Regions from separate parts of the Vallitalea longa genome, predicted to be linked through region 1. Evidence: riboswitches for the same ligand, from Rfam matches in the RefSeq annotation. Region 1 holds a riboswitch; the other holds the start of a gene.
What was found. Region 1 has a riboswitch for glycine ahead of gcvT (glycine cleavage system aminomethyltransferase GcvT). Riboswitches for the same ligand answer to the same signal wherever they lie in the genome.
Positions count from the first base shown of each region.

Region 2: another riboswitch for glycine. It lies ahead of QMG30_RS03840 (alanine/glycine:cation symporter family protein); the one in region 1 lies ahead of gcvT (glycine cleavage system aminomethyltransferase GcvT).

Region 1 is NZ_BRLB01000004.1:154,179-161,258, forward strand. It holds gene QMG30_RS10090 (spore germination protein) at 1-447, opposite strand, end outside; gene QMG30_RS10095 (hypothetical protein) at 457-753, opposite strand; gene QMG30_RS10100 (glycoside hydrolase family 38 N-terminal domain-containing protein) at 957-3,350, shown strand; glycine riboswitch at 3,518-3,619, shown strand; glycine riboswitch at 3,620-3,703, shown strand; gene gcvT (glycine cleavage system aminomethyltransferase GcvT) at 3,883-4,989, shown strand; gene gcvH (glycine cleavage system protein GcvH) at 5,089-5,466, shown strand; gene gcvPA (aminomethyl-transferring glycine dehydrogenase subunit GcvPA) at 5,488-6,831, shown strand; gene gcvPB (aminomethyl-transferring glycine dehydrogenase subunit GcvPB) at 6,828-7,080, shown strand, end outside.
Region 2 is NZ_BRLB01000001.1:899,095-906,174, forward strand. It holds gene QMG30_RS03835 (glycosyl hydrolase family 18 protein) at 1-878, opposite strand, end outside; gene QMG30_RS03840 (alanine/glycine:cation symporter family protein) at 1,336-2,694, opposite strand; glycine riboswitch at 3,032-3,127, opposite strand; gene QMG30_RS03845 (hypothetical protein) at 3,247-3,903, opposite strand; gene QMG30_RS03850 (nitroreductase family protein) at 4,198-4,833, shown strand; gene QMG30_RS03855 (GNAT family N-acetyltransferase) at 4,924-5,439, opposite strand; gene QMG30_RS03860 (AraC family transcriptional regulator) at 5,688-6,545, opposite strand; gene QMG30_RS03865 (hypothetical protein) at 6,760-7,080, opposite strand, start outside.

The DNA of each region.
Region 1 (7,080 bases):
ATTGAATATTATTGTTTCGACGAGACCATCCCTCGAACCTCTAGTGACTTTTTCTAGATCTGGTTCTTGAGGTCCTCTAGCAGGATAGGTTCTGGCATCAATTATTATACCTTCTGATTGGCCTTCTAATATAAGTCCTACAGCTCCTGCTAAAACTGAATTCTGCAGTACGTTATAATCAGTAAATGTCTCTACTTCAATGTAGCCGATATGGCTGGAAATCCATTCTTTCAAGTTATATATTGAAGTTTCTTTTTTGGGGAGGTTCTGAAGATTATCAAGAAGCCAAAGCATAATATCATCTTTTGCAAAACCGTCAATAAAAATAAGATAACCTTCTGTATTGCCAAACGTTAAGTTCCTCCCAATAATATCAAAACTTTTTTTGATAGGTAGAAGTCTATTGATTTCCTCTATATTTTCAGAAAGGTTTTTTACTAATTCCATATTAATCTCCTATCCTAAAAATTCTGGTTTATCAGTATGGTCAGAACGTATTGCTTTTTGAAGTATTGTAAAATCGAATTGGTCTTTATTAAGATTGAAGTCACATGGAAACTTGGTTTTGCAATTTTCACATTCAATATATTGGAATGAATCTCCATTTTCTCTGTCATCGAATTCAAAAGATAAATTATCATTATCAAGAATGTTATTGCCTATTTTGTATGAATAAGTGTATGTGGCTTGATGTTTAGCTACGAACTTATCACAATTACATATGGGACAACGTAAAGAATTATTTAGATCCACCTTAATCACTTCCTAAAGTTAGTATTATATAATAAGTATTACCATTTTTTTATTATATATGTTGTTTTAATAAAAATGATATGATGACAAAATAAAACAAAAAATGGACAAATATAAACAAGAATTTATTAAAAGATTAGTATAATATTATATTAAATTAATTGTATCTTCATATGATACATATTTGAGGAGGATTCTATAACATGAAAAACAAAAAATGGACTGTGTATATTATACATCATTCACACACAGATATAGGCTATACTGATTTGCAAGAAAGAATCATTTATACTCATGTTGATTATATTAGAACCGCAATAAAAACTATTAAAGAAGGCTATAAAAACGGAACAATTGATAAGGATTTCAAATGGAATTGTGAAACATATTATTGTGTAGAAAGATTTTTAGAAGAAGCTACGGAACAAGAAAAAAAAGATTTTTATGATTTAATAAAATCTAATAATATTGGATTATCCGCTACGTATCTTAACTTTAATGATTTAGTTGATAAGAAAGTACTTAATAAAAGAACTAAAGAGATGGTTGATAATTTTAAAGAACAGGGTATAAATGTTCAAGTAGCTATGAATGCAGATGTGAATGGAATTTCACTAGGAACATTTGATGTATTGCTAGATAATAATATTGAATTTTTATTTACTAATATTCATACACATCATGGAATGTATCCTCTTTATCAAAATCAAAAACCGTATTATTGGGAAAATAAAGAAGGTAAAAGATTATTGGTATTTAGTGGTGAGCACTATAACCTAGGTAATGCATTAGGTATAATCTATAACAAAAACATTAATTTCATGACAGAAAATTATTTTGGCAATAAACAGCTTGAAAATCATATTGATACTCTTAAACTGAATATAGATAATTATCTGGATCAATGTTCTGGAAATGGGTATGAGTATGATTTCATTCCTACATGTGTGTCGGGGGTATTTAGTGATAATGCACCACCAAATACGGATATCATTAGAACAATCAAGGCTTTTAATGAAGTGTACGGTGATGAGATCAGATTAGAAATGGTAACTGTTCAAGAATTCTATAATAAAATTAAAGACCAAGTAAAAGATGCACCAGTATATACTGGAGATTTAACGGATTGGTGGGCAAATGGAGTAGGTAGTACTCCCTATGCAGTAAAACATTATAAAGAAGCTCAGAGGATGTATCATTTATGCGATAGATTAGATGAAAATGGTGAGTTATGTAAAGAAGAATTAGTAAGAGAAGCAGAAGATAATATGTTACTGTATGCTGAACATACTTGGGGACATTCTTCTACAATTACTAATCCTTATGATACTATGGTTCAGAATTTAGACATCAGAAATATAAGTTATGCATCTAAAGCCCATGAAGCTTCAGCCAAAAATCTTAATCAGATTATGCATAAAAAAGGTGATAAACTTCGTTATTATGATTTGAACGGTAAGGTTAAAGCAATTAATCCATCCAATAGAAAATGTAGAAGTGTTGTAGAATTCTACATAGAAGTATGGAAATATGAAGGAGTAAAAGTTATCTGTGAATCAACCAGTCAGGAAATGGAAGCTCAGATATCTTCACATCCAAGAGGTGTTTTAATCAGTTTTGTAGATAATTTTGAAGCTAATGAAGTAAAAATCTATAGCTATGAAGAAGTACTTCAGAAAAAAGAAGTAGTCAATACAAGAGTAGCGTATGTTGGAGCAGAAAGAGTAAAAGATATCGTTAATGATTATGACACAGTAAGCTATAAGTTACCTAATGAGATAGAAAATGATTATTTCAAGATATCTTATGAAATAGGTAAAGGAGTAACTTCTTTTTATAACAAGATTGAGCAAATAGAAATGTTAAAAGAAGGAGACAGTGCATTCTTTACTCCTATCTATGAGAAAACGCCAGTTAAAATAGATGTATATGAAGATAGAAGACTTTTAGGTAGAAACATAAGAGGATTGAATGCTGAAAAATATATTGGAAAATTAATTGATATCAAAATTATTGATAATGGTGCAGTTTTCACCACAATTGAACTTGTTTATGAATTAGAAGGTACTTATTTTAGTTCAGTGGTTATTAAACTATATAATACATTACCTAAATTAGACTTTAAATATAAAATAGCTAAAACATTATCTACTGATATTGAAAGTATTTACCTTCCACTAACATTAAATAATCATAATGCCACAATGTATATTGATAAGAGTGATGCTATTATGAGACCGGGTATTGATCAGATACCAGGTACATGTATGGAATATTATCTTGTAGATAATGGATTAATATATGAATCTGAAGATAATATTATTTTGATTCAAACTAAAGACACACCTCTTATCTATATGGGAGAATTAAAACATCATCCAATAGTTCTTTGTGATAATAAGGAAGAGAACAATAAAAGAGATGTGTACTCATGGATTATGAATAATACATGGGAGACAAATTTTAAAATGGACTTATCAGGGATAACAGAATATTGTTACACTCTTTATCTTATTGAAACAAGTAATTCTCAAGAAAGCTTTAATAGAATGAAAGATGAAAGTTATGGAATAATCACTTTTATGATTAATGATTAAATGGTTAATATGTTTTTATTAATATTTCTAAATATATTTAGCAAAAACACTTGAAATATTTTAGATAATACATTAATATGAAACTATAAAATAATGAGTAGCAATTTAACCCATTATTATGTATATTAGTATATATTAACATAGTATAATTGAATATCTGGTCCTATATGAAAATTACGAGAGAGGCCATTATGAGGCGCCGAAGAAGCAACATAGAAATTAGCCATATTTCTATAGAATCTTTCAGGCAAAAGGATCGTAATTGGATAGGAATTCTGGAAAGCTTTTATAGCACCGAAGGAGCAATATCTATTATGATAGAATCTCTCAGGTAAATATACAGGATAAGACGGCATAATATTAAAGTGCTTTCTTATCCTTTTATTATATAAGGAAAGTTGTTTCTTGCTTTCCTTCCAGTCTAGGGAATTGTGTTAAATAATAAATTGGATATTAGAGACATGATTTCCTAGACTTATTATTATGTGTCTATATACTAATATAGCTTTGATTAAAAAAGGGAGGTTTACACATGGAACAAATTAAAAGAACAGCCTTATATGATATTCATAAGAAATATAATGGCAATATGGTAGATTTTGCTGGTTTTGAACTTCCATTATATTATGAGAACATTCTAGATGAACATAAAGCTGTTAGAACTAATGCAGGAATGTTTGATGTAAGTCATATGGGTGAAGTAGCAATTAAAGGAGAAGATGCCGAAAAGTACATACAAAATTTAGTTACCAACAATATAGAAGTAATTTCTGAGTATGGTGTCATGTATACACTTATGTGTTATGAAGATGGCGGTGTTGTCGATGATTTGTTAGTGTATAAATACAACAGTAAAGATTATTTACTTGTTATTAATGCAAGTAATATAGAACAAGATTTCAATTGGATGATAGAACAAAAAGGTAATTATGATGTAGATATCAATAATATAAGTGACAATGTAGCAGAAGTAGCATTACAAGGACCAAAGGCCCAAATGATACTTCAGAAATTGACAGAAACTGATCTATCCAATATTAAATTTTTTACATTCGATGACAATGTCATGGTTGATAATAAAAAATGTCTTGTGTCAAGAACTGGTTATACAGGAGAAGATGGTTTTGAAATATATACTTCTCTCGATAATATTGCTGATATATGGGAAGTAATAATGAAGACTGGAAAGGATGAGGGATTAAAACCTGCTGGTCTGGGATCAAGAGATACTCTTAGATTCGAAGTAGCTCTACCACTATATGGTAATGAAATTGATAAGGATATCACGCCTCTTGAAGCTTCTCTAGGCTATTTTGTTAAGCTTGATACTGATTTTGTTGGAAAAGAAGTTTTGGCTAGACAAAAAGAACAAGGTCTATCAAGAAAACTGATTGGTATCGAGTTGATTGGAAAAGGTATCGCAAGACATGGTTACGATATATTATCTAACGAAGGTGAAAAGATAGGATTTATTACAACAGGATATCAATCACCATCAGTTGGCAAATCTGTAGCTCTTGGCATAGTTGATATTGATTACACTAAAATGGGAACAGAAATTAAAGTACAGATCAGAAAAAAACAAGTTTCAGCAAAAGTAGTGAGCAAGAAATTCTATAAAAAGAATTATTCAAAATAAGGTTAAATAACTTGGTTTATTACTAATAAATATGCCTTTAAACACAGGTTGAAAAATTATCATATTATTTGAAAATAATAAATTATAGGAGGAATTACAATGAAAATAATGGAGGAATACTTTTACACAAAAAATCATGAATGGGTTAAGGTTGAAGATGATACAGCTCTAATAGGTGTAACTGATTATGCTCAACATGCTATGGGTCAGATAGTTTATGTTGAACTACCAGAAGTTGATGATGAATTCAACCAAGAAGATGCATTTAGTGTAGTTGAATCTGTAAAAGCAGCTTCGGATATCTATATGCCTGCAAGTGGAAGTGTGCTTGAGGTGAATGAAGATCTAGAAGACGAACCAGAATTGATAAATGAAGATCCATATACTAATTATATTTGTAAAATTAAATTAAGTGATAAAACAGAGATAAATAATCTTATGAATTCAAAAGAATACAGTAGCTTTTGCGATAAGTAATCAATTAAGGGGGTACACCGAATGTTTCCATATTTACCACACACAGATGAAGATATTAACAATATGTTAGATGTTATAGGGCTTCGTAGTATAGATGATCTGTTTAGTGACATTCCAGAAGACATTAGATTAAAAGAATTACTCAAGATCAATAATCCAATGAGTGAATTAGAAGTAAGTAAGTATATGAATAATATCGCTAAGAAAAATAAAAGTACTGATGAATTAGTTTGTTTCCTTGGAGCGGGTGCATACGATCATTATATTCCATCAATTATCAAGCATATAACATCTCGTTCTGAATTCTATACATCTTATACACCATATCAGGCTGAAATTAGTCAAGGTACATTACAAGCTATATTCGAATATCAAAGTATGATATGTGAATTGACAGGTATGGATGTTTCTAATGCTTCGTTATACGATGGTTCTACCGCTACAGCAGAAGGAGCATTTATGGCTTGTGCAAGCACTAGGCGAAATAAAGTAGCTGTATCTAGAACTGTAAGTCCAGGAACAAGAAAAGTACTTGAGACTTATACAAAATACAAAGGAATAGAACTTATTGAAATTGAAGAAAAAGATGGGGTTACAGATGTAGATGATTTAAGGGAAAAAATGAACAAAGAAGTGGCATGTGTAATTATTCAAAATCCCAACTTTTTTGGAATAATAGAAGATGTAAGTAAAGTAGAAAAGATTACACATGAATCGAAAGGATTATTAATGGTAAATGCTGAACCCATATCACTAGCTGTTCTAAAAAGTCCAGGTGAATATGGTGCTGATATAGTAGTGGGTGAAGGTCAGAGCCTAGGAAATCCATTGAACTTTGGAGGACCTTATCTAGGATTTATTTCGTGTACTAAGAAATTAATGAGAAAACTTCCTGGAAGAATAGTAGGAGAAACTGAAGATGTAGATGGAAAAAGAGGATTCGTATTAACCCTTCAAGCTAGAGAACAGCATATTAGACGTGACAAAGCAACTTCCAATATTACATCGAATCAAGGTTTGAATGCACTAACAGCAGCAATTTATCTTAGTGCACTAGGAAAAGAAGGATTGAAAGAAGTAGCTAATCAATGCCTTCAAAAAGCTCATTATGCAGCTGATTCATTATGTAAAACCAATAAATATGAACTTAGATTCAATAAACCATTTTTCATGGAATTTGTAGTGAAAAGCAGTATAGAGCCAGAAAAGGTTAATGAAGAACTTTTACATAAAAATATTTTAGGTGGATATGAAATCGGTAAGGATTATGATAAATACAAAGATGATATATTAGTCTGTGTAACAGAAAAAAGAACAAAAGGGGAAATCGATAATCTAGTAAGCATAATGGAGGGGATAGAATGAATGAGTATGATAAATTAATATTTGAAGTATCAAAAGTTGGTAGAAGAAGTTACAGCCTTCCAGAATGTGATGTTCCAATGAAACCTATAGATGAAATTCTAGATATAGATTGTCTAAGAGCAGAAGATGCTGATTTGCCAGAAGTAAGTGAAGTAGATGTTGTACGTCATTTTACATTATTATCCAAAAAAAATTTTGGAGTTGATACTGGATTCTATCCTCTTGGTTCGTGTACTATGAAGTATAATC
Region 2 (7,080 bases), on a different contig from region 1:
TTATAATGTTGTACATGAATATAATCAAGTTCATTCCTAAGAGCATATATAACTGGTAGATATGCTCCCCAAGATCCGCCATAAGTACTGTAACCACCTTGAACATAAGCTGTCTCAGGAGCCATAGTCAAAACAAAATCATTACCAAAATGATTTCTTATTTCTGTAATAGCATCAATTAGATTAACTACTTTAGCAGTTGTTGGATTAGTAAAATCCGTATCACCTGAATCTAGAGATAGAGAACTACCCTCTAGGTCAATATCAATGCCATCAAATCCATAAGTTTCAATAATATTAATCATAGTTGTTACAAAAGTTTGCTTAGCATTATTATCAGATAGAATAACTGTACCGTTACTTCCTCCTATGGAAATCAGTACTTTAGTTCCCCTCGCCTTCAATTTTTCTATATCTGATATAAACTCTGCATCAGTAGCATTAAACGGTGAAAAAGCCATTGTATATGTATCCCCTACTGGTTCTGCAAATGCTACATTGACTACATTAAAATCCGCAGATACATCTTTTAACCTTATCACTGTTGAACCATTATCAAAATTATGCCAATATCCTACAACAACTCTCTCTAAATCATTAGGTCCCTGACCTGGATCGGGATCTGGACCAGGACCTGGACCTGGATCTGTAGTTGGTAACCAAAGTGCCAAAACATTAGGTGGTTCCCATCCTGCTAGAGAGGTATGAGGTTGCCTGCACTCATAAACAGTACCGTCATAAGTAACTAAATCTCCCGTGTTATAACTAACCCCAACCTGCCATTCATTAATTTCTTGCGCTTGTAAACTAGTAAATGAAATTGTAGTAACAAGTAATACTGCTGTCAAAATCAACGTTAGAAAATGGTGTTTCTTCATGATAAATCATCCTCCTCTTTTTTTTGATTATGTTTATTAAAATGTCTGTATATAAGCCCGTTATGTTATATTGACATGTTTTAATATAAGCATTTTTTAATAGATGATTACCAAAAAACAAAAGGAATATATGTTGGATAAACTAACATAAATAATAAAATATTATTATGATTAATAAGATAATATCTAGATGAGTAAATTTTTTCCAATTTCGTTATATAAATATTATCATAGCATGTATATAAATACTATAAGATAATCTTGTTCTTTCTTGAACAATATTGTCCATCTTATCAACTTCACTTATTTAGATATTATTCCATTTATACATAAGAATAAAAGAGGCTACGCCTTATTAGATTTTGAAGGAAAATGGTAATTTAATTTAATAAAAAAAGGTAGAATAATGTTTTATTTATTAAAACAATCCTACCTAATATAATGATTCTACTGTGATTTATCTATTTTTGTTTATTTCCAGCTTCTTAAAATATTCTTTAGTTTCATAAGTTATGACACCGCTTAATCCAATAATACCAATAAGGTTAGGAATAGCCATTAATCCATTAACAATATCAGCTATTACCCATATCAAATCTAATTTAAGGAATGCACCAACAGCAACCAAACATATGAAAATCAATTTATAAGGCACAATACCTTTTACTCCGAAAAGATATTCTGTACATCTTTCTCCATAATAATTCCATCCTAATATTGTTGTAAAAGCAAAGAAAATAAGTCCAATAGTTAAAATGAATTCTCCTCCTGCTATAGGCAGACCTTGTTCAAATGCCAGATTAGTCATCTCTGCTCCTTCAAACTCAGACTTAAACGCACCTGTCATAACCAAAGATATACCTGTCATTGTACATATTATTATAGTATCAAAGAAAGTACCTGTCATAGAGATTAATCCTTGCTTGACACAAGAGTCAGTTTTGGCAGCAGCCGCTGCTATAGGAGCGGAACCAAGTCCTGATTCATTGGAAAATACTCCTCTTGATATACCGTTTTGTATTGCTTTCTTCACTGTTGCACCCAAAAAGCCACCCATTGCAGCCACAGGCGTAAAAGCACTCTTAATGATTAGTGAAACCGCATCAGGTACCGCCTGTATATTAAATACGATTATTGAAAGAGATGCAACGATGTATAGAACAGCCATAAAAGGAACAACAAATTCACATACACCAGATATGCTTTTGATTCCACCTAGAGTAACAAGAGTTACAAGTATAGTTAATATTACAGCCGTTACTGCTATAGGTACATTAAATGTTAACTTTACAGCAGTAGTTATAGAATTGATCTGTGTAAAAGTACCTATACCGAAAAAAGCAACTCCAATACCGAATATAGCAAACATCTTAGCTAGAAATTTACTCCCGAGTCCTTTTTCTATGTAATACATAGGTCCACCAGACATTTGACCATTTTTATCTACCACTCTGTATTTAACAGCTAATAAAGATTCCGAGTATTTAGTAGCCATACCAAAAAAAGCAGCAATCCACATCCAGAAAAGTGCTCCTGGTCCACCTGCTTTCATTGCAGTGGCGACACCAACAATATTACCAGTACCTATTGTTGCAGCTAAAGCAGTACACAGAGCCGCAAAACTTGAAATATCTCCTTTGGCTTTATTGTCCTTATCCTTTTTAAATAAATATTTTAAAGCAAGAGGCAACTTGAAAATCTGTATAAGTCGTAGTCTAATAGTTAGGTAAATTCCTGTTCCAACTAGTAATATAAGTAATGGTGGTCCCCATACCACATCATCAATTTTTTTAAATATCTCAATCATCGTATCCATCCATATTATCCTCCGTCCATATAATTTATGTCTTGATATAGTAAAATATAGTTGTTTCTTCTATCTTTTTATTTTGCAAACCTATAACCCTTCAATTAATTGTACTAAATAAAAGGTTAGAAAGTTGAGCTAATAAAAAAATAAGCTGTACCATTATGGATCTACCTATTGACTAGTCATAACTTTCAATAACCTATTGAAATTTCTTTAGAATAGATTTCTAAAAATAAATGACTAATAAATAAGTAAATGCATCATAGGACAGCAAAAATAAATAAATATCAAAAAAGTCAAATCATATGATTTGACCTCTGGTTTGTAAATATATTCTATAATGAATATATCCTCTGTCCTTTTACCTGAGAGTTTCACTAATTGTATCAATTAGTTTTCCCCTTCGGTGCTCTTTTAGAGTCTCTCCAGAGGTTCGTCCAAATGCGGTTGATTAACTTCCGCAATCTTCATCCGAACATATTAAATTTTTCGTACTAGTATATTATAACAGTATTTATGAATTTGTAAATAATTAATTTTTAACAATTATTTCATTAACTAACTATTAGTTTTTATATATGTCATTAATATCTGTACACAAACAGCCAATACGAAAGAACATACTGCTGTTACTGGTTTGATGAAAGATCCTTTTATATTAATTGTTTTGCCATTCTTTTCAGCTCTTACTACTAACATTATAATTACCGCATTAATTAGGTTATTTATTATTAAGAAATTAAGTATGTATTCTTTTGGTCCTTTTTCAATCATTCTTGCTGGAATATTAATATTATATAGTATTACTGCATCTATAAAATATATAATTCTCCAAGAAAAACCTGTTATAAGTGCACTAGTAAATCCTATCTCCCTATTTTTCTTAACACTCCATGATACTAAAGCCATAACACTAAGTCCTTCAAGAACTATTGCAAATGCTGGATTAATAACTTTCACAGGATGAGAAATAGGCATAAATAAATTGACTAATTTTATAGTACCCGCTATCAAGCTTGAATAAAAAATTACAGAAACATTGTTGCTCTGCTTATACGCCTTACGCAAAATAACATATCCTATGGGAAACATAATGCATCCACTTATACCAATGGTACTTAAATTCAACAAGTATCCTAGCGTCGCTTCAGCAATACCCCATATTCCTCCAAAAAATAAAGCATAGATTAATGTGCTTTTTGCTCGGCTTTTCATAATTAACACCCTCCAATAATTCATAATATAATACTAATTATAACACTTATATGTATATTATTCAATTTTTCAAATATACTAAATATATTAATTGTTTTGTTTTGAAATTACATTATTTTATTAATTTTAATATTATATATGCTTTTTTTAATAAATAAATCTATCAATACTACAAAAAAATATATACTATACCCATTAATTTTTATACTTATATCGTATACATATTACGTAATATACTATATAATGTAGATTATTATTTAACTCTATTCGGTATGTGAAAGGAATGTATTATTTATGAACAAACTCGATTTTATATATAATAGACATAGTGTGAGAAAATTTACTGATGAAAAAGTTGATATGGAAGATTTAAAGAATATATTGGATGCTTCTACACATTGTCCTTCTGCAAAGAATGTTCAGAATTGGCATTTTGTCATTGTTAAGAATATAGCTAAAATAAAAGAAATGGCAAAAGCTATAGAAAATAAGAACAAACTAATAGCTGATAAATTACAAGATGAACAACAAAAAGTTAGTTTTACTAAATTTGTTAGATTCGCTACTCTTTTTCAGAATGCTCCTGTTGTAATACTTGTATATGCAAGTTCGTATAAACCTAATGGTCTTGATGAATTAAGAGAAGCAAATGTATCGGAACAAGAAATTTACAATTTAATAGATATGTCACCTCAAATGCAAAGTATAGGTGCATTAATTGAAAATCTATCACTAGCTGCTACAGCAATGGGATATGGAACTTGCTGGATGACAAGCGGTAATTATGCGGCAAAAGAAATTTCTGATGCAATTGATTTCCAAAAAGAAGGATTCTCCCTTGCAGCTATTGTTCCTATTGGAGTACCTAGTCTTCCAATTAAAAGTCCAAGAAGAAAACCTGTTGAAGAGGTTCTATCAATAATTGAATAAAACAAATAAATAATTATCATCATATTTTCCCCTCGTATTAGACAGATGAATAGTTGTCTGTCTATTAAACGAAGGGACATAGATTTTAGTCTAACGTTCAATATTATTATCTACACCATATACTTCACTATACAATTTATCCCTGACATTAAAAAATTCCTCTTCGCTAATTGCCAAAGGATAGGACATAATCAATAAAGGTACACTTTTTTTGTTATCATCAAATGCAGGTTGATAATATTCATAGTCGTTAAGATTAAATCCTTTTTTTGAATAGAATTCTATTCTTTTCTCAGCTTCATGTGTGTTTGGTTGTTCAACTTCTAGTATTATATTATTTTGTTCATACTTATCTTGTATCTGTTGCACTAATTTACTTCCAAGGCCCATGCCCCTGTATCTCTTATGGACTGCTAAGTGATCTATGTATATAAAATCATATAAATTCCACGAAGTATAGAACCCAATAATCTTATTATCATCATAATAGGGATTAACACTATATTTGCTATCTTTCATAATTTCCATCTGTTGCTTAAGTGTTCTTTGTTCATCTATAGGAAATGATTCACAATATATATCCCATATCATCTCAAATTCCTTCATCTAATATCTCTCCTAACAACATTTACAAACAACTATATTTCAAACACTAAAATTAATGGTACCATCTAAGATGATACCATATAATACATTCTTTCTCCAGCTATTTATTAAATCAACTCTCCCCTTCATCATCCTGTGCAATTCAAATAATTAACCTGTATGATGAAAATTCCTACTAACTTCTTATTATAAAGTCTTCTACCATTGATTACACCTTCAATAAAGGTAAGTGAATCATATTATAATGATTATTCTTTTATTATAGGAATCCATATTTCAGTTACGAAATCCTCCCTACTTGTATCTCTACCACAATATACTTCAAACTCTGGTAAGTCAGCATGTTGAAAACTAGTTGATGGAAACCATTCAGAGAAAATACGTTTCCAAGTATCCTGTAACTTATTTCCAAGTGGACCTCTTACTTCAAAGACAGCCCAATCTGCTTCTGGTACAGTGTGAAAATCATAACCTTCTACCTTTTCATCACTAAAAATACCTATTACATAATCAAAACTTTCTCCCGTATGAGGATTCATAGGCATACATACTCCTAGAGACCTCTCGTCTTTTGCATGCAAAAACATTTCTTGTAATTTTCCATTAGCACAAACTTCTGTCCAGAATTTAGGTATGTTAATAAAATTAGCACCATTTTGTGTTGAGAAATTTCTAGTAATACCACTGAAGCTAAAAGATTTCTTTCTTTCAATCCTGTAATCCATAGGTACATCTCCTTTTAAATTTATTTGGATAACTAATTTAGGAAATGCTTTAATGTTAGGCTTATTCTTCTTGACATAAGAAGGATTGGCACCATGTAATTTCTTAAAAGCTCTGGAAAATGCTTCTGAAGATTCATAACCATATTTCATCGCCAGATCAATGACTTTGATATTAGTTGTAGTAATTTCCATAGCAGCCATAGAAAGTCTTCTGTTTCTGATATATTCTTGTACAGTGAATCCTGTAAGCATGTAAAACATTCTCTGATAATGATACGGTGAGGCCATTGCAGTTTTTGCAATATCCTCTATATTCAGTGACCCTGTCAGATTATCTTCCATATAATCAATAGAATCTGCTAGTGCTTTGACCCAATTCATAAAATCATCTCCTACATATTATTATAGTTATTTCCATATGAATTACATGATTTATTGTGCTGTCTAATGTCAGTTATCTTATTAGATTGTTACCTCTTCTATCTTTCATTCTACAAACCAAAGCTATAACCCTTTATCTAACTGGATTAGATAGGAATCACTTACCTTGAAAAATTGTTCAATCCACTTATAATATTCTTTACTAATTGATTTCTCACATTATTGTAGTATTATACTCTTCTCTTCTTACTTCTCCATCATCATTTATTATGCTGATAACTAACTTATTATCTTCAATATAGAAGCTGATATAACTAACGTTTGAATCTACATCTAATTTTATATCTGAGAGCTTGTCTTTTTCAATATCATACAAATATATAGTATCCAATATTTCCAATCTACTTTCTTTTTTTTCTTTTGTAAAAGCTATTATATTGTTCTTACATACATGGTTAGATACGTTTTCAGCTATAATTTTCTTATCGTTATCAACCTTGACTATATTATTATCAATATCTACATATATTACTGA